One region of the Colwellia sp. 20A7 genome, then DNA from elsewhere that is predicted to be linked to it. Evidence: predicted binding sites of a transcription regulator. Region 1 holds the regulator's gene; the other holds the start of a gene.
What was found. The regulator LexA, encoded in region 1, represses DNA repair genes until DNA is damaged. The targets are predictions, from matches to a motif close to TACTGTATNNNNATACAGTA.
Positions count from the first base shown of each region.

Region 2: the regulator LexA is predicted to act here: its motif matches at 6,000-6,019, upstream of recN (DNA repair protein RecN).

Region 1 is NZ_CP047130.1:4,320,646-4,330,384, reverse strand. Features, by position in the region: gene gspD (type II secretion system secretin GspD) at 1-1,725, shown strand, start outside; gene gspE (type II secretion system ATPase GspE) at 1,725-3,461, shown strand; gene gspG (type II secretion system major pseudopilin GspG) at 3,546-3,998, shown strand; gene gspL (type II secretion system protein GspL) at 4,065-5,507, shown strand; gene gspM (type II secretion system protein GspM) at 5,507-5,992, shown strand; gene GQS55_RS18665 (type II secretion system protein N) at 6,076-6,840, shown strand; gene lexA (transcriptional repressor LexA) at 7,627-8,259, shown strand; gene coxB (cytochrome c oxidase subunit II) at 8,847-9,739, shown strand, end outside.
Region 2 is NZ_CP047130.1:3,254,624-3,264,362, reverse strand. Features, by position in the region: gene uvrC (excinuclease ABC subunit UvrC) at 1-1,815, opposite strand, end outside; gene uvrY (UvrY/SirA/GacA family response regulator transcription factor) at 1,818-2,462, opposite strand; gene GQS55_RS14010 (hypothetical protein) at 2,475-2,741, opposite strand; gene fabA (bifunctional 3-hydroxydecanoyl-ACP dehydratase/trans-2-decenoyl-ACP isomerase) at 3,029-3,544, shown strand; gene GQS55_RS14000 (outer membrane protein assembly factor BamE) at 3,753-4,151, opposite strand; gene recN (DNA repair protein RecN) at 4,306-5,982, opposite strand; gene nadK (NAD(+) kinase) at 6,157-7,038, opposite strand; gene grpE (nucleotide exchange factor GrpE) at 7,228-7,884, shown strand; gene dnaK (molecular chaperone DnaK) at 8,344-9,739, shown strand, end outside.

The sequences.
Region 1 (9,739 bases):
ATTGTTGAAGTAAAGAATGTCACGGTACGTGAGCTTGTGCCGTTATTGCGTCAACTGTCTGACCAAGCAGGTGGCGGTAACGTCACAAACTATGACCCAGCTAACGTCATTATGTTAACGGGTACAGCGGCGACGGTTAATCGTTTAGTGAACATCATTGAACGTGTTGATAGAGCGGGTGACCAAGACGTAGAAATTATTAAATTACAATATGCATCAGCAGGTGAGATGGTGCGTATTATTGAAGCGATGAATAAGCCAAGTGCCGGTAAAACAGCGCAAGCAACCTTCTTAATTCCGACCATTGTTGCCGATGACCGCAGTAACAGCGTTATTGTTAGTGGTGAAGTAAAAGCACGTGAGCGCGTTGTGCGTTTAGTGAAGCGACTTGATAGCGAATTAGAGAGCAACGGCAATACCCGTGTTTACTACTTAAAATACTCAAAAGCTGAAGATTTAGTCAAAGTGCTTAGCGGTGTTAGTAAAACTATATCTTCTGAAGCACAAGCGTCAAGAGCCGGTGGTAAAACAAATGGACAAAACGAAACCAGTATCGAAGCCCATGAAGCAACCAATACCGTTGTTATCACCGGACAACCTGAGATGTTACGTTCATTAGAAGGCGTTATTCGCCAATTAGACGTACCAAGAGCACAAGTTCATATTGAAGCCATTATTGTTGAAGTCTATGAAAGCGATGGCGCACAACTAGGTGTGCAATGGTACAGTGAAGCGGGTGGTTTTACTCAGTTCACTAACGGCGTAGCGCCTGTTTCAAGTATTGCCGCGGGTGTTAAAGCTGCGGACAGTATTGATGGTGATACCGTTCCTGCGGTGTACTCTTCTGAAACGGGTGAGAAAATTTCAGATGAATATACACTCAATGATACCGACGGTGATTACACTTTATTAGCGCAGCTATTGGGTACTGTTAGTGGCGGTATGTTTGGTATTATGAAAAATGACTGGGGCGCGATTGTACAAGCAGTTAGCTCAGACACTAACTCTAATATTCTAGCAACCCCTAGCATTACCACCATGGATAATGAAGAAGCATACTTCTTAGTAGGCCAAGAAATCCCAGTGATTACAGGCTCTCAAACGGGTAGTAATAACGGTAATCCTTTTCAAACGGTTGAACGTCAAGAAGTGGGAATTAAATTATTAGTGACGCCACAAATTAACGAAGGTAACAGCGTACAGCTTACCATTGAGCAAGAAGTCTCTTCGGTGAGTGGCGCAACGGGTGTCGATATTTCAATTAACAAACGTGAAATCAAAACCACCGTGATGGTAGAAAGTGGTCAAACGGTTATCTTAGGTGGCTTGATTGATGAAGATGTACAAGAAAGCGTGCAAAAAGTACCGTTACTTGGTGACATCCCGATTATTGGTCACTTATTTAAGTCAACAAGCAGTAGCACGCGTAAGCGTAACTTGATGGTATTTCTTAAGCCGCAAATCATTACTGATTCAGCAATGATGCACAGTATGGCGAAAGAGAAATATAACTTTATTCGCGCAGACCAATTACGCAAGCAAGAAGAAGGTTTATCGTTAATGGACGATGATAACCTACCTCTTTTGCCGCAGTGGAGTGATGAATTAACGTTACCACCATCGTTTGAAGCGTATCAAGAATCAGTACAAGACGATAAGCGTCTTAAAGAATACTCAATAAAAGACGATTTGCCGGTCAATGATGTTAAAGAGAATGATGAATAATGTCTGACGATGTAATAAAAGACAGCGGAGCAAGCAAAAGCAACACGGTCACTACAATCGATGAGCAAAGCGCAACAGCGCTTGGTGAGTCGGTTGATTTGGACCATGCGGCCATTGCAGATAATGTTGACAGCTTAGTGGAGAGTTTAGTCAGTAATACCTCAGGCAGTACAACTGAGGCGAGCGCTGATAACAACGCTAACAACGCAGCAGATAACCTAAGCGACAGTGAGCGTGAAGCGTTAACTGAAATCAGTGAAGAAACCGCTATCGCGTGGCGTTTACCGTTTGCCTTTGCGAAACGTTTTGGCGTATTGCTCGCTAAAGAAGATGAGCACTATGTGCTGCATTGCTTGGCCAATATCAGCGTTGATACCATTGTTGAAGTGCGCCGTATTATTAAAGCGCCCTTTAGCTTTCGAGTACAAGAAGTTGCCGCCTTTGAGTTATTACTCACGCAAGCGTATCAACGTGATTCATCAGAAGCGCAGCAGATGATGGAAGATATTGGTAACGAAGTTGATTTATACTCCCTTGCTGATGAGATGACCGAAAGCGAAGATTTACTCGAAAATGAAGATGACGCGCCAATCATCAAACTCATTAATGCGATGCTCAGTGAGGCCATTAAAGAAGGTGCCAGTGATATTCACATTGAAACCTTTGAAAATGCCCTGCAAATACGTTTTCGTGTTGATGGTGTGTTACGTGAAGTATTAAAACCGAATCGTAAACTTGCCTCATTGCTTGTTTCACGTATTAAGGTCATGGCGAAGCTTGATATCGCTGAAAAACGTATCCCACAAGATGGTCGTATTTCATTGCGTATTGGTGGTCGTGCAGTTGATGTACGTGTATCGACCATGCCAACCGGTCATGGTGAGCGCGTAGTATTACGTTTACTTGATAAAAACGCTGCGCGATTAGATTTACAAGATTTAGGCATGACTGATGCTAATCGTCACGCCTTTGGTCAGCTAATTGAAAAACCGCACGGTATTATCCTTGTTACTGGGCCAACGGGCTCGGGTAAAAGTACGACCTTGTATGCGGGATTAACACAAATCGATGAGCGTGAACGTAATATTCTAACCGTCGAAGACCCAATCGAATTTGCGATTGAAGGCATTGGACAAACCCAAGTGAACACCAAGGTCGACATGACCTTCGCCAGAGGCTTACGTGCTATTTTACGTCAAGACCCGGATGTTGTGATGGTGGGTGAGATTCGCGATTTAGAAACAGCACAAATAGGCGTGCAAGCCAGTTTAACTGGTCATTTAGTCTTATCGACCTTGCATACCAATACGGCTGCTGGGGCAATAACGCGAATGGAAGACATGGGTGTTGAGCCGTTCTTATTATCGTCGAGTTTATTGGGCGTACTGGCGCAGCGCTTAGTAAGAACCTTGTGTCCACATTGTAGAGAAAGTCATTTACCCAGTGCAGAAGAGTGCACGTTACTGAATTTACCGAGCGACAATCAACAAGTGATTTACCACCCGAAAGGTTGCAAGGAATGTAACTTTAAAGGTTATCGTGGTAGAACCGGTATTCATGAATTATTAGTGGTTGATGACACTGTCCGTGAGCTGATTCATAACGGGCATGGTGAGCAAGGCATAGAGAAATATATACGCACCAACACCGCGTCAATTAGACGTGATGGCTTTGATAAAGTCATGTTGGGGCAAACAACGCTTGAAGAAGTATTGCGCGTTACCCGAGAAGATTAATGGCTAAGATCCTAAAGTAAAGTTGGATTCGGCAATTATTAGATTAACGAAATTAGTTTAATTAGATAGGTGGTTAGGAAAATAATGGTTAATAATAAATTAAAAAACACGTACAAAAAATCACAAGGTTTTACCCTGTTAGAAGTTATGGTTGTTATTGTGATTATCGGCATGATGCTAAGTGTTGTTGTGCCAAATTTAATGGGCAGCCAAGATACTGCTAAATTACAAAAAGCAGTACAAGATGTTACCGCATTAGAGAACTCATTGAGTATGTACAAGTTAGATAATTACGATTATCCAAGTACAGAACAAGGGTTAGAAGCATTAACAGATCAAACTGACATCGAGCCTATCCCACGTCGTTTTCCTGATGGAGGGTATGTAAAACGTCTTCCTAAAGATCCGTGGGGCAATGAATACTTTTTATTGAATCCAGGTGAGCAAGGAAAAATGGATGTATTTACTGCAGGACCAGACGGGGAAGTTGGGACTGAAGACGATATCGGCAATTGGAATCTAGGCGACTATCAATAAATAATTTTATTTTTGATATTTTAGCCCAACTTATTTTCCGAACTGAAGCACTGTAGGACACAATTAATGGCCGAAACTTTATATATACGCCTAGGTAGCCAAGCCCAAGATGAAATATCTTGGTTGATATTCAATACGCTAGAGCAAGAAATTATTGCCAGTGGTGTATTAACCCATGCTGAGCAGTTAAGCGCATTAACCGAAAAAGCACAACAACGTATTGTTAAGGTCTTTGTACCCAGCTGTGACGTCTTATTAAAACGTTTAACCGTACCCACTAAGTCACACAGAGCAATGCTTTCTGCTGTGCCTTACATGTTAGAAGATGAGTTAGCACAAGATGTTGATGAGTTATTCTTTGCCTATGCCAATATTACTAATGATAACAGCGAACATAACTGCTTTGTTGCCATTACTCAACGTGCACAAATGTTATTGTGGCAGTCTTGGCTAGATGACGCCGGTATTAATACTAAAAGCATGCTGCCTGATGTATTGGCGATGCCTTATGTTGACGAGCAGTGGAGCGCTATTGCGCTACACCCTGAGCGTGTTTCATCGCAAGCGACTGTAACGGGACAGCGCTTAAGTGGGCAACATAAGCCAACGCAGATTATTATTCGCCAAGGTGCATGGCAAGGCTATGCACTTGATAGTGAAGCGTGGCAATTTACGCTACAAAATAGAATTGCTTTAGCCCAAGCGGCAGAAGACGTCAGTGACAAAAAAAATGCCGCTAAAAATGCGGTTAAAAGTGATGCGCAAAATAGTAGTCAAAGCAATGCTCAAAGCAATACAACGTCAGACAATATCTTAACGATTAATGCTTATTCAGCTTTACCCGCATTTGAATCAATCGATAAGCTTGATGCTAAAGACAGCAAGTCAGCGATTACCATAGTCAATGCAGGAGAAGAGCTACCGTTAGCCTTGTTTGCTCAACAGAGCAGTCAAAAACATAGCCAAGCGAGTACATTCAACTTATTGCAAGGCGAGTTTAAAGTAAAAGAGCGCCGCTCACCGCATATTAATAATTGGCTTTGGGCAGCAGGATTTGCTGTTTGTGCTTTATTGTTAAATGTGGGTTATAAAAGTGCACAGTTATTTCAACTCTCAGCACAACAAGCAGACATTGAAGCGCAAATTATTAAACAATATCAGCAAGCATTCCCTGGGGCTAAACGTGTTCGTATTGGCACAATAAAATCACAGCTTAGCCGAGAGTTATCAAGTTTGGGTAGTGCAACTGAGCAAGTTGGCTTTTTATCGATGTTGGCACAAGTACAACCCGCCTTTGCTAAAGTCCCGAGCTTAAAACCTGAGTCGTTAAAGTTTGACGGTAAAAGACAAGAGCTTAGGTTACAAGCCATTGCTGATGATTATCAGCACTTTGAACAATTTAAAAATGCATTAGCCTTAGCAAACGTTGAGGTAAAACAAGGTGCACAGAATAATCAGGGTGAGCAAGTAACTGGCTCCTTTAGTATTGTTAGCAAGGAAGGCTCGTAATGAATATCGCTTCACTTAAAACATGGTGGCAAGGGCTTAACTTACGTGAGCAACGTTTAGTGATGGGCGTTGGCGCAGTATGTTCACTTTTTTTACTGTATAGCCTCATTTGGCAACCTCTCAATGATAATGTTGCCAATGGCAAAACAAGACTTGAGAGCAGACAAGCGCTACTAACATGGGTAACAGAAAACACAGCACGTTATAAAAGCGCGAAATCAGTCGGTGGTGTAAAGCAAAGCAGTGGTAGTTTATCAAGTATCGTTAATCGCACGGCAGAGCGTCAACAACTGACCATTACACGTATGCAGCCTCAAGGTGAGATTTTACTGGTGTGGCTTGATAGTGTCCCATTTACCCAGTTACTACTCTGGTTAGAGAGCTTAGCGAATAATGAAGGGTTACAAGTGCAAGCTATTGACCTATCGCAAGGTGATAACCAAGGCGAAGTACGAGTGCGTCGTTTACAGCTAGGTAAGCACTAAGCGAGTACTCTTTTTAATTTTACGTGTTCCACTGAGTTAATCAGCAAGAAACAATCAATGAACAACCAAGACTGAGATAATCAATGAGAAATAAGATTGCCATGGGGATTATTTTTTTAATCGCTTATATTGGCTTTTTAATCGCAACATTACCCACTGCCTTTGTATTAAAGCATGTGACCTTACCTAAAAACGTGATGAATAGTATTTATCTATCGGGGGTGAGCGGCAGTGTTTGGCATACTCATATTAACCAAGCGATGATTAACGGTGCACCGATTGATAAAGTGGAAGCACGCGTCAGTTTTTGGTCTTTATTGAGTTTAACACCGAAGCTATCTATTACTTTTGGGGATTCATTTAAAGCAGGTCCTGAGGGTCAGTTTGACTTAGCACTGTCGTCAGATAAAGCGACATTAACAAACCTTAACTTATTAGTCAGTGCTAATGACGTTGCACAGCAACTACCACTGCCTTTACCGATGCTAGCGCAAGGTGATGTTAAGTTAACAGTATCATCAGCAGAAATTGACCTCACTAAAAACAACCAATGTATTAGTGCAACCGGTAATGGCGCGTGGTCGAAAGCCGGTATTACTGCATTAGATAAAACAGTGCCATTAGGTCAACTTAGCGCTGACATTAGCTGTGCAAACGGGGTATTAACCTTAGTGATGTCACCAAAAAATGATTTAGGCTTAACCTTTACCGCATCAGTTGGTCAAAATGGCAAAGCATCTGGCAAGGGATATTTAACACCAGGCCCTAAGTTTCCAGCCGCCCTTAACGACGCCTTACCTTTTTTAGGTACGCCAGATAGCCGTGGCCGCTACCGTTTAGTGTTTTAGTTTTTTCGTTAACTAGTACACAGGTCACCACCTTTGTCATTCCGTAGGTCATTTAATACGGAATCCCATGCATGTGGTTGAATAGTCGGTAGGATGGCGACTGAAGTCGCCCCTACATTCACCCTACATACGCCTTAACAAAAAACATTGTTAGGCAAAGGTGAACGACATCACCGTAGGGGCGAATTTATTCGCCTAATAATAAGAACAGGCGACATTCGTCGTCACTCCGTAGGTGTCTTAATACGGAATCCCATACGTGTAGTTGAATAGTTATTAAGCTACTAAATCTCAAAAATTATACGACTTAACACTTGAGATTTTGAATCAAGTTCAGAATGACGACAGTTCTCGTCATTCCTTACCTTTTTAGGTACGCCTGATAGCTGTGGTAGCTACCGTTTAGTTTTTTAGTTTGATTAGTGGCTCACTTTATAATTAAGTGAGCCACTATCTTTTATTTTTGTAGATCAAATGCTTACTCGCATTCTCTTCTGGATTGGCACTCAATTAATATTGATTAACTTGTTTTCTGCTTTCCCAAAATTATTTTGTTCAAATAAAACTGATAAATACGTATGTGTATTTATCAAGCTTAATCTTAAAGTAAATGATCAGGTTTTATACTCATTTATTCTCCTATCACGTTAATTATATTGATAATTTTAAGTCCATATTCTAAGAATATGATCCTAAGGTTATTAGTAACCCCTTGCGTTTACTAGTTGGCTGTATATAATGACAGTTGTGAATAAATACAGGTCTTTACCTCGAAAGGAAACGCTAATGCCAGCAGTAAGTGAATTAAAACCGTTAACTAATCGTCAAAAACAAATATTTGATTTGATTAAAGATAAAATTCAAGAAACAGGAATGCCACCAACTAGAGCCGAAATAGCAACTTTTTTTGGTTTTAAATCTGCGAATGCGGCGGAAGAACATTTAAAAGCATTAGCAAAGAAAGGCTATATTGAAATGTTGCCTGGCACATCTCGTGGAATACGTTTATCAGAGCAATTTATTGAAGAGGATGGACTTCCTATTATTGGTAGAGTTGCTGCGGGAGAACCTATTTTAGCTGAAGAACATGTTGAAGAACATTACAAAATGAGTGGTGATCTATTTCATCCTGTTGCTAACTATTTGTTGCGAGTGAATGGTGAAAGCATGAAAAATATTGGTATTTTAGATGGTGATTTATTAGCAGTACATCAAACGACTGACGTTCAAAATGGTCAAGTTATTGTTGCTAGAGTAGAAAACGAAGTAACAGTAAAACGTTTTAAACGTGATGGTAATATCGTCTATTTACAAGCCGAAAATGAAGACTTTGAACCGATCAAAGTGGATCTTAGTTCTCAAGATTTTCATGTTGAAGGACTTGCCGTTGGTGTTATTCGTAATGGCAATTGGATGTAGTTTTTATTTACTTATATTATCCTAAACTGTTACTACATCGTAATAGCAATTTGCATCAATATCATATCGCATTCTATTCCATAAACTAAGACATATCTCATGTTTGGTTATTAAGTAATCAATTGATTAGTATTGATTATATCAATAGCCAAAATTCCCCCAGACTATACTAGTCAAGCTGTAGAGAAAGCTTAGAGTAGTTACTCTATTGATTGTATTGCCTTTTATATAAATTATCATTTGACCTAGGTTAAGTTTTGAGCGATTCTAGAAGATGAATCGAACAAAGTATCTAGCAAGAAACTGAATAAGAATAAAAAAAAGACGTCAATGCGCTAATTCGATACCTAAACTTAATATTTACTATTGTGTAATTTGAGTTGGCAATTCTACGTCAGTTAATTTAATAAATTTCAAATTAAGTGCTTAATTAGAAAATAATAATAACTAAATTAACAGATCATCAGTTCAATGATTTTTGATGTACATTGCTGCTTTTCTGTTTTCTATTTTTATATTTTGTTTTAAAGAGTGAATTACATCACTTTTATTTAAAACAAAATAGATATTGATAGGGGAGAGGTTGAGTGAATAGAAGTAATCAACGTTGGTGGACGGAAATTTGTCTTGTTTGTCTAAGCTTATTTTCCAGTTCAGCTTGGTCAGATTCACAGTTAAATTTGACTAAAGGCGTAACGGCAGTTAGTAGGGAGGTGTATGATTTACATATGCTAGCACTCTACATATGTACTGGTATTGGGGTTGTTGTTTTTGGGGCGATGTTTTGGTCGATGATCTTCCATCGTAAATCAAAAGGAGCAAAAGCTGCTGATTTTCATGAAAGTACCAAAGTAGAAATACTCTGGACGGCAATTCCGGTCGTTATTCTTATCGCAATGGCTGTTCCTGCGACTAGTACCTTGATTGACATGGAAAATAATGATAATTCTGATGTTACTATTCAAGTTACAGGCTCGCAGTGGAAATGGCATTATAAATACTTTGATCAAAATATTGAATATTACTCCGTATTATCAACCCCGCGGGAACAATATGAAAATCAAAACGGTAGCTTTAATGGTAATGGTGCTCCAAAAGGAAAAGATTACTTACTTGAAGTCGATAAACCTCTAGTTATTCCCGCAAATAAAAAAGTTCGTTTTTTAATTACTTCTGATGATGTTATCCATTCTTGGTGGGTTCCTGCCTTTGCTGTTAAACAAGACGCTAATCCAGGTTTTATTAATGAAGCCTGGACTAATGTCGACGAGCCTGGAATTTATCGCGGTCAATGTGCAGAGCTTTGTGGTAAAGATCATGGCTTTATGCCGATTGTGGTCGAAGTTAAATCTAGCGAAGATTATGATCAATGGTTGGATGAACAACAGGCATTGACTGCCCAAGCTGAAAATGCAGAAAAAGCCTCGTTAAGTTCGTCTATGAGTAAAGAAGAATTAATGCAGCTAGGTGAAACTGTTTA
Region 2 (9,739 bases), 1.1 Mb from region 1:
ATCAGCTTTATTTACTTCCTGAATTCCACCTAAGTGGGCAAGAAGTGCTTGGCGTTTCTTCGCGCCAATTCCTTCAATAGTTTCTAATACTGACTTCTTAGCCGCTTTCTGTCTTTTGGCTCTATGGCCTGTAATTGCAAAGCGGTGTGATTCATCACGTATATGTTGTACCAGGTGTAAAGCAGGTGAGGTACCAGGTAATGATATTAATTGGTGAGAGCCTGCTAGTATTAATGTTTCTAAGCCTGGTTTTCTAGATTCACCTTTAGCTACGCCAACAAGCAAAGGAATTCTTTCAAGCGATTGTTCTGAACTTAATTGTGCAAAAAATTCTTCAGCTTTTGCTAATTGACCCTTACCGCCATCAATAAAAACGATGTCGGGTAACTTCTTTAATGCTTCAATATCGGTTGATTTTATTTTTCCATAACGTTTATTTAAGGCAAAAGCCATTGCAGCGTAATCATCACCCGGTGTAATACCATAGACATTATATCGACGATAATCAGATTTAAGTGGACCTTCTTGGTTAAAAACAACGTTGGATGCTACTGTTTGCTGCCCCATGGTGTGGCTAATATCAAAACATTCTATTCGGTTAATACCATTTGGTAATTCAAAAACTTCATTTAAAGCGGCAAATCTAGCTTGCATCGATTCTTTGTGGCTGTTTCTTGTAATCAAAGCCGTTTGTGCATTGGTCGCGGCTAGTTTTAAGTATTGTCTGCGCTCTGATCTGATTTTTGTTGATATTTTAACTTCATGTTCAGATTGTTTTGATAATAATACTGCTATTTCTGTAAGTTGCTCAAAATCACAAGGAGCTATAATTTCTTTCGGGATCATCCCTTCGTTTGTTCCACTACCGAGTTCATTTCCTAAATAATGTTGACCAATAAATGCTTGTATAACTTCTTCGTCACTCGTGTCATTAGGCACAGCAGGGAAGTAGCTTTTACTGCCCAATATTTTATGGTCTCGAATACAAAGTAAATGAATACAAACTTGGGTTTTAAGCCGAAATAAACCAATAACATCCATTTCTGCTGCTATACCACTAACATATTGTTGTTGTTGTACTTTACGTAATGTAGTTATTTGATCTCTATATTTAGCCGCTTGTTCGAAATCTAACTGACTGCTAGATAACTCCATTTTTTCAACAAGCTGCTCAATAACCAATGAGCTTTTTCCTTTTAAAAATAGTTTGGCTAAGTCAACTTGCTGTTGGTAGTTTTCTTCAGATATTTTGTCAACACAAGGAGCTAAACAACGTCCCAATTGATATTGCAAACAAGGTCGTGATCTTGCTCTATAATAACTATCTTCACATTGTCGAATAGGAAAGATCTTTTGCATTAAGCGTAGACTCTCCCAAACGGCACCTACCGTAGGGTAGGGACCAAAATAATCACCCTTAGTACGTTTTCCTCCGCGATGTAGGCCAAGTTTAGGGTGTTTATGGTGAGTAATTAATAGATATGGGTAAGACTTATCATCTCTAAGTAAAATATTATATTTAGGCTGATATTTTTTAATATAATTATTTTCAAGAATTAATGCTTCGCCTTCTGTATGAGTAACAGTGACGTCTATGGCGCAAATTTGATTAACTAATGCTTTTGTTTTTACCGAACCTACATCTTTACGAAAATAACTGCTCAAACGTTTTTTAAGATGCTTTGCTTTGCCAACATAAATAACTGTTTGCGCAGCGTTATACATCCGATAAACACCAGCTTGCTCTGTAACTGAGTTTAAAAAGGCTTCACTATCGAAATTTTGAGTTGGTTTTGTGGTATCTATGTTTGGCAAAATTATAATTTTTCTGTATTTATCATGCCGTGACGAATAGCTAAATGTGTTAATTCAACATCATTACCGACATTTAATTTGTCAAACATTCTATAGCGGTAACTATTAATTGTTTTAGGGCTTAAGTGCAAATGTTCAGATATATCAGGTACTTTTTCACCACGAGTTATCATTAACATTATCTGTAATTCGCGATCAGATAGTTCGCTAAAAGGATTTTCGTCTTTTGTTTTAAATGGACTTAAAGCCATTTGTTGGGCTATTTCAGGGGGTAAATAACGTTGACCACTATTTACCGCTCGAATAGCTTTAATCATTTCATTTGGTCCTGCACCTTTAGTTAAATAACCAGCAGCACCAATTTTCATAACCTTGGTTGGAAAGGGATCTTCAGTGTGAGCGGTAAGAATTATTATTTTAACTTCTGGTGCGAGACGTAGAATCTTTTTCGTCGCTTCTAATCCACCCATGCCCGGCATGTCCATATCCATTAAAATAACGTCAGGTTCAGTCATACGACAAAATTTTATCGCGTCTTCACCTGTTTCACATTCATCAATAACCTTAAAACCTTTAACTTCGTTTAGTATTTTGTTAATACCAGTACGTACTAGTTCATGGTCGTCAACTAATAATATATTTATCAATGGAATCTGCCTTTATAACTCGTTATTTTTTAGCCAACTATTCAGTAAGCCAATTTGCCCATTTTTATAGGCGGCATAAGTTAAGCGAACTGCGTTGCTTAAAATGATGCTATCAGACCAGTTAGTTTGCTCAGCAATTAACTGGTAACATACTCTAGCTTCGGGAGATAAGTATCCACGCATCTCTTGCTTACCACGTTCTTTCTGTCTTTCTCGGTAGCGTTTTTGTTTTTCGGCATTAGTCATAGCCTTTTTCTTATTTTTAACGGTATCGTTCATATTTATCTCGATGCGTTTATAAAATTTTTACAACTAGCTGCTATGTTACCCTGACCGTTATATTTTGCAATACGATAGTGAAAGCTAATATGTCTAAATACTTGTAAAATTTTGGAATATCAACTTGTATCGGGGTAATTAGTATGTGAAATAACGATATTATCATCATTAAAGCTACTTTTTTCACTGTTCGGAGTTGTTTAGTGTACAAGTGTTCGCTAAAGTAACGCTCAAGAAATATTACATCCCTAGTAAACAACTTCATATAGGTCAAAATACTTATGGCAATGGCACAACAAAGTTCGTACAACAAAGCAGATTTAGTTAAAGCAGGTACTGGTGAAATGTTCGGTGAAGGTAATTCACAACTTCCTTCAGACAATATGCTTATGATGGATCGTGTTATCAATATTACTGAAGAAGGTGGTGAGTTTGGTAAAGGTTTTATTGAAGCCGAATTAGATATTTCACCTGACTTATGGTTTTTTGATTGCCATTTTAAAGGTGATCCCGTTATGCCAGGATGTTTAGGTTTAGATGCAATGTGGCAATTAGTTGGCTTTTTCTTAGCGTGGACTGGTGGTCCAGGTAAAGGGAGAGCGTTAGGTGTAGGTGAAGTTAAATTTACCGGACAAATCTTACCAACGGCAAAAAAAGTAACATTTAGAATTGATTTTAAGCGTGTTATCAAACGTAAATTATATATGGGCTTAGCTGACGGTACTGTTAGTGTTGATGGTCGTGAAATATATTTCGCTAAAGATTTAAAAGTAGGCTTATTTACTGATACAAGTAAGTTCTAATTATTTATTAAGTTTGGTTAGCACGTTGTATAACGAGTTAACCAAATTTAACTTTCTTTGACTTGAGTTAAGCATAAAAAGTAATAACAATTCTGTCATATTAGACAAAATTCTCTTCTTAATTTAGTTTTATATTTAATTATCTACTGAATTAAATTCAACTACCTCAATAATCAATAATCAATAATCAATAATCAATAATCAATAATCAATAACTACCTTTGTTTCCTACATTCGCTTGTTCATCATCTTGTATGACCGGAGCATTAAATGGAATGTGGAAGTTTTCAGATAATTCAAAATCGCCATCGGCTGAAACGAGTTTGTCGTTTTCGAATTTCATAGTGAAATTCTTTTGCGTATCTAATTTTTCACTACGGCCTGATTTAAAGCGGTAAACATAGTTCCAAGTATCTTTATCAAAAGAATCAACTAAAACAGGACTTCCTAAAACAAATTTAACCTGTTCCTTAGTCATACCGACTTGTATTTTGTCTATGCTTTTTTGCTCAAGGTAGTTACCTTGAGGGATATCAATACGATATACCCAACTTGAACAAGCAGAAAGTGATAGGGCTATGGCAATAATTGAGGTGCGAAACAACATGAAATTTTACTTTCCTTAAATATAAATCAATACAATTAAAAATTAATGCATTAAGTGCAAGCAGTGATAATAACGAAGCAAGGCCTGAGATACAAAGCTATTTTTCATAAATTTGCTATCTGTATCGCTAATTAACTTGCTTCTGTATCGCTAATTAACTTGCTAATAACTCTTGTGCGTTAGCTAAACTGTGCTCAGTTATTTTATTACCTGCAAGTAATCGCGCTATTTCTTGGATGCGACTTTGCTCACTTAGTTCCGTTATTTTTGTTTCAGTGTGCTCGCCATCGGTTAGTTTACTAACAAAGTACTGTTGATGTCCTTTACATGCCACTTGTGGAAGGTGGGTTACACATATTACTTGGGTATTATTCGCGAGTTGCTGTAATTTGCTACCTACCATTGCTGCTGTAGGGCCACTTATACCAACATCTACCTCATCAAAAATTAGGGTAGGGGTAATCACTTTATCGGCTAATATAACTTGCATGGCTAAACTGATACGAGATAACTCGCCACCAGAAGCTACTTTACTCATTGCTTCTAATGCCTGGCCAGGGTTTATACTGACTTGAAAATCAATTTTGTCTATACCATTGGCGGATATATTGGTGACATTGTTACTATGTGACTCAATAGCAATATGAAATTTACCATGTGGCATGTTCAGCTCTTGCATGCTTTTGCTAATATCTTTACTTAATTTTTTAGCCGCTTTTTTTCTTGACGAGGTTAACACTAAGGCACAGTCTTGGTAGTTTTGCTCTGTTTTGACTAGCTCTTCAATCACAGCATTAATTCTTGTTTCATCATTAGAGATATCAGTTAATTCTTGGGTGAGTGACTGATGAAAACTAACTAGATGTTCAGGGGATAAACTATGTTTTTTGGCTAGTTGTAAAGCTGTAGAGTATCGATCTTCAATTATCGCGTATGCTTGTGGATCTAATTCAAGCTCTTGATAATAATGTTTAAGATCTGCAGAAGCCTCTTCGACTTGAAGAAAAGAGTCGTTAAGAATAGTTGCAATATTTTTCAGCCTATTATCTAAGCGGGCTAGTGCGGCTATGCTATCACTACAATGACGTAAGGAGTCAAGTACGTTAAAACTTTCGTCGTCGGCAAGTGTTTGTAGTGATTGTAGGGTTGTATCAAGTAAGTCTTGGGCATTAGCATGGCGTTTATAATCGCTTTCTAATGTTTCAAATTCACCATCTTGTAAGGAAAACTCATTTAGTTCATTTACTTGATATTGAAGAAGTTGCTGTTGAGCTTCACGTTGTTGCTTACTTTGCTGTAATACATTTAATTCTTTATTTAATTTATGCCATTGTTGATAATAATGTTTTACTTCGTCTAGTGCTGGTTGATGATCGGCATATTCGTCGAGTAACTTACATTGTTGGCTTGATTTCACTATTAATTGGTGATCATGTTGTCCATGAATATTTATCAGTAATTGACCCACTTCTTTAAGCTGCACTAACGGGACTTGGCTACCATTAATATAAGCTTTAGAACGGCCTTCAGCAGAAATTACACGGCGAAGAATACACTCGTTACTTGATTCCAATAACAGATCATGAATAGTCAGCCATTGCTGTGCACTTTTATTCTTTTGTATGTCAAAGGTTGCAGCAAGTTCCGCTTTTTTGCAATTAGGACGAACAACATTACTGGTGGCTCTGTCACCTAAACATAAACCTAAGGCATCTATTGCGATAGATTTACCTGCGCCTGTTTCACCTGTAATAGTTGTCATGCCAGATTGCCAATCGATATCGAGTGATTTAACAATGGCGAAGTTTTGAATGTTTAGTTGTAAAAGCATAATGTGAACTCTCACTTTACTGTATAAATGTATAGTTGTTAATTTATACAGTAATTTATGGTTTTGCAAGTAACTTAGAAAAATTTAGTAGGTTTTTTATAAAATAATTCACGCTATAGAACAATGAATAAGTAATCACTAACGAGTAATTACTTGTATGCATGCTAATTAGCTTTAATAAAGCTTATTACCCCAGCCTAGTTTATTTCGTAATACGTTGAAGTAATCGTGGTTGAGAGGGTGTACTAAACGTATGGTTTGAGGGCTTTTTTTAATAATAACCTCGTCACCGGGCATAACAGCTAAAATCACGTGGCCATCGCAACTGACTTGTAAACTTTCTTGATTTTCATTTGCAAGTATAAGCTTTATTTCACTATCACCATCGACCACAATCGGTCGACTAGTAAGGGTATGAGGAAACATAGGCACTAAAGATAAAGCATTTAAATTTGGTGTTAATATAGGGCCACCAGCAGACATAGAGTAAGCTGTTGAACCTGTAGGTGTAGAAATAATTAAACCATCAGAGCGTTGACTAAACATAAATGAATTATCAATATGAACTTCAAATTCAATCATGCTAGCAACTTTGCCAGCATGTAAAACAGCTTCATTTACTGCACTGTTTGAACTTTTAAGTTTACCATGTCGGTAAACTTCAGCTTCAATTATAAAACGTTGTTCATAGCGGGATTTACCATTTAGAATCTCTTCTAATGGAGGGATTATGTCATCAGGCGATAAATCAGTTAAAAAACCTAAATTCCCTCGGTTTACGCCAATTACGCCTATGTCAAAGCATGCTAAAACTCTAGCGGCGCCTAACATGTAGCCATCACCACCCACAACAATAGCAAGATCTGCCTTATTGCCAATTTCGGTGAGAGAACATTCATGCATATCAGCAATTTCGACAGAATTGGCAACCGATGTTTCTACTAAAACTTCGTATTTATTTTCAAGTAAATAGTCGTGTAATACAGCTATTGTAGAGCTTGCACCTTGATGATTGGGCTTACCAATAAGCCCAATTGTTTTATATAGTTGAGCCATAACAATTATTTCGTATTTAATATCTTTAGAAGAAGTTTCCCTTTATTTGCATAGCTTGTAAAGTTTGTATTTGATAAAATGCCCTTAATTAGTTGCTATAAAGGCTTGAATAGCGAAAGCTTGACCCCATAATTAGCATTATTGCATTTTCATTATTGTAAAATTACTAAGATTTAATTGGAGTTTTTTATGACTACAGAGTCTACAAAGTCAGAAGCACAGCAGTCTGCTGAGTCTTCTATAGAAGAGTTATCGCCAGAGCAGTTAGCTGAAGAGATTGTTCAGCAAGCAGAAGCACAAGTTGAAGAACAGCATGAACATACTCACGAGGTAATAAGTGCTGAACAAGAACGTATTAATGAATTAGAGCTTGCCTTAGCTGCAGCTCAAGGAACGGTTATCGATCAGAAAGATTCAGTAATTCGAGCGAAAGCAGAAGTTGATAATATTCGTCGTAGATCCGCACAAGATGTTGATAAAGCGAAAAAGTTTGCTTTAGAGAAGTTTGCTAGTGAGATGCTTGTCACTGTTGATAATTTAGAACGTGCTTTACAAAACATCGATAAAGAAGATGAAAGTAAAGCGGCCGTTATTGAAGGTGTTGAACTAACTCTTCAAGGTTTAACGTCTTCATTAGAAAAATTTGGTGTGAAATCAGTTGATCCACAAGATCAACCTTTTAATCCTGAATTACATCAAGCAATGTCTATGCAAGAAGTACCTGGCGTAGCGCCTAATACGGTTATTGCAGTAATGCAAAAAGGCTATGAACTTAATGGCCGTTTAATTCGTCCTGCGATGGTTATGGTTTCTAAAGCCGCACCTAGCGTTGATGAATCTGTTTAATTACTAAAATACATCTATTTTTAAATTAAATATTTTATGCGTTTATAAAAACCAGGCAATTTGTCTGGTTTTTTTGTCTTAATACTATTCTCGTCTTAGTGCTACTTTAATCTTAGTTCTATATTAGTTGATACAGTATAATACCAATCTCACAAACTATGTGATCATTTCTACTTGATAAAATCACCAACTACATCGTTATTTATTTAATAATTAGAGCAACTAGTTATTGAAATAAATGCTTTGTATTTGGCAATTTTTTCTACGTATAAAATTGTTCACCTAATTAATGAGACTGGCATAAGACAACACATAAATCATTATTTTAAATAAAATGCATTTATTTACAAAATTTCTATTGAAAAGTATTTTCCTACCCCCATTTAATATTTCAACAACAGATTAATTAAGATTTTGTTCTCACAGGAGAGCAAAACATAATAGATAGGAGCTTCCCTCATGGGTAAAATCATTGGTATTGACTTAGGTACAACTAACTCTTGTGTTGCTGTTTTAGACGGCGATAAAGTTCGTGTAATTGAAAATGCAGAAGGTGATCGTACAACGCCTTCAATTATTGCATACACTGAAGAAGGCGAAACATTAGTAGGTCAACCTGCTAAGCGTCAATCAGTGACTAATCCAAAAAACACATTGTTTGCAATTAAACGTTTAATCGGTCGTCGTTTTGAAGACGAAGAAGTACAACGTGATATTAAAATAATGCCATTTGGTATTGTTAAAGCTGACAATGGTGATGCTTGGGTTACAGCACGTGATAAAAACGTTGCTCCTCCACAAGTATCTGCTGAAGTTCTTAAGAAAATGAAGAAAACAGCTGAAGACTATTTAGGTGAAGAAGTAACTGAAGCAGTAATTACTGTTCCTGCTTACTTTAATGATTCACAACGTCAAGCAACGAAAGATGCTGGCCGTATTGCAGGACTTGATGTTAAACGTATTATCAATGAACCTACTGCTGCTGCACTTGCTTACGGCATGGACAAAAAAGAAGGCGACAAAGTTGTTGCTGTATACGATTTAGGTGGTGGTACATTCGATATCTCAATTATTGAAATTGATGAAGTTGATGGCGAGCACACTTTTGAAGTATTAGCGACTAACGGTGATACGCATTTAGGTGGTGAAGATTTCGATAACCGTTTAATTAACTATCTTGTTGCTGAATTCAAAAAAGACCAAGGTATGGACTTAACCACTGATCCTTTAGCAATGCAACGTTTAAAAGAAGCGGCAGAAAAAGCTAAATGTGAACTTTCTTCAGCACAACAAACTGATGTTAACTTACCTTACATCACTGCTGATGGTTCAGGTCCTAAGCACATGAACATTAAAGTGACTCGTGCTAAATTAGAATCATTAGTTGAAGATATGGTTAAAGCTACTTTAGAGCCGCTTAAACAAGCACTTAAAGATGCAGACTTATCAGTAAGTGACGTAAACGACGTTATCTTAGTTGGTGGTCAGTCTCGTATGCCTATGGTTCAAAAAGCAGTAACTGATTTCTTTGGTAAAGAGCCACGTAAAGATGTTAACCCTGATGAAGCAGTAGCTTCTGGTGCAGCAATTCAAGCGGGTGTTCTTTCAGGTGATGTAACTGACGTTCTTTTATTAGACGTTACGCCATTATCATTAGGTATTGAGACTATGGGTGGTGTGATGACTAAAGTTATCGACAAAAACACAACTATCCCAACTAAACAATCTCAAACATTCTCAACAGCTGATGATAACCAAGCTGCGGTAACTGTACATGTTGTTCAAGGTGAGCGTAAGCAAGCTTCTGCTAACAAATCACTTGGTCAATTTAACCTTGAAGGTATTGATGCAGCAC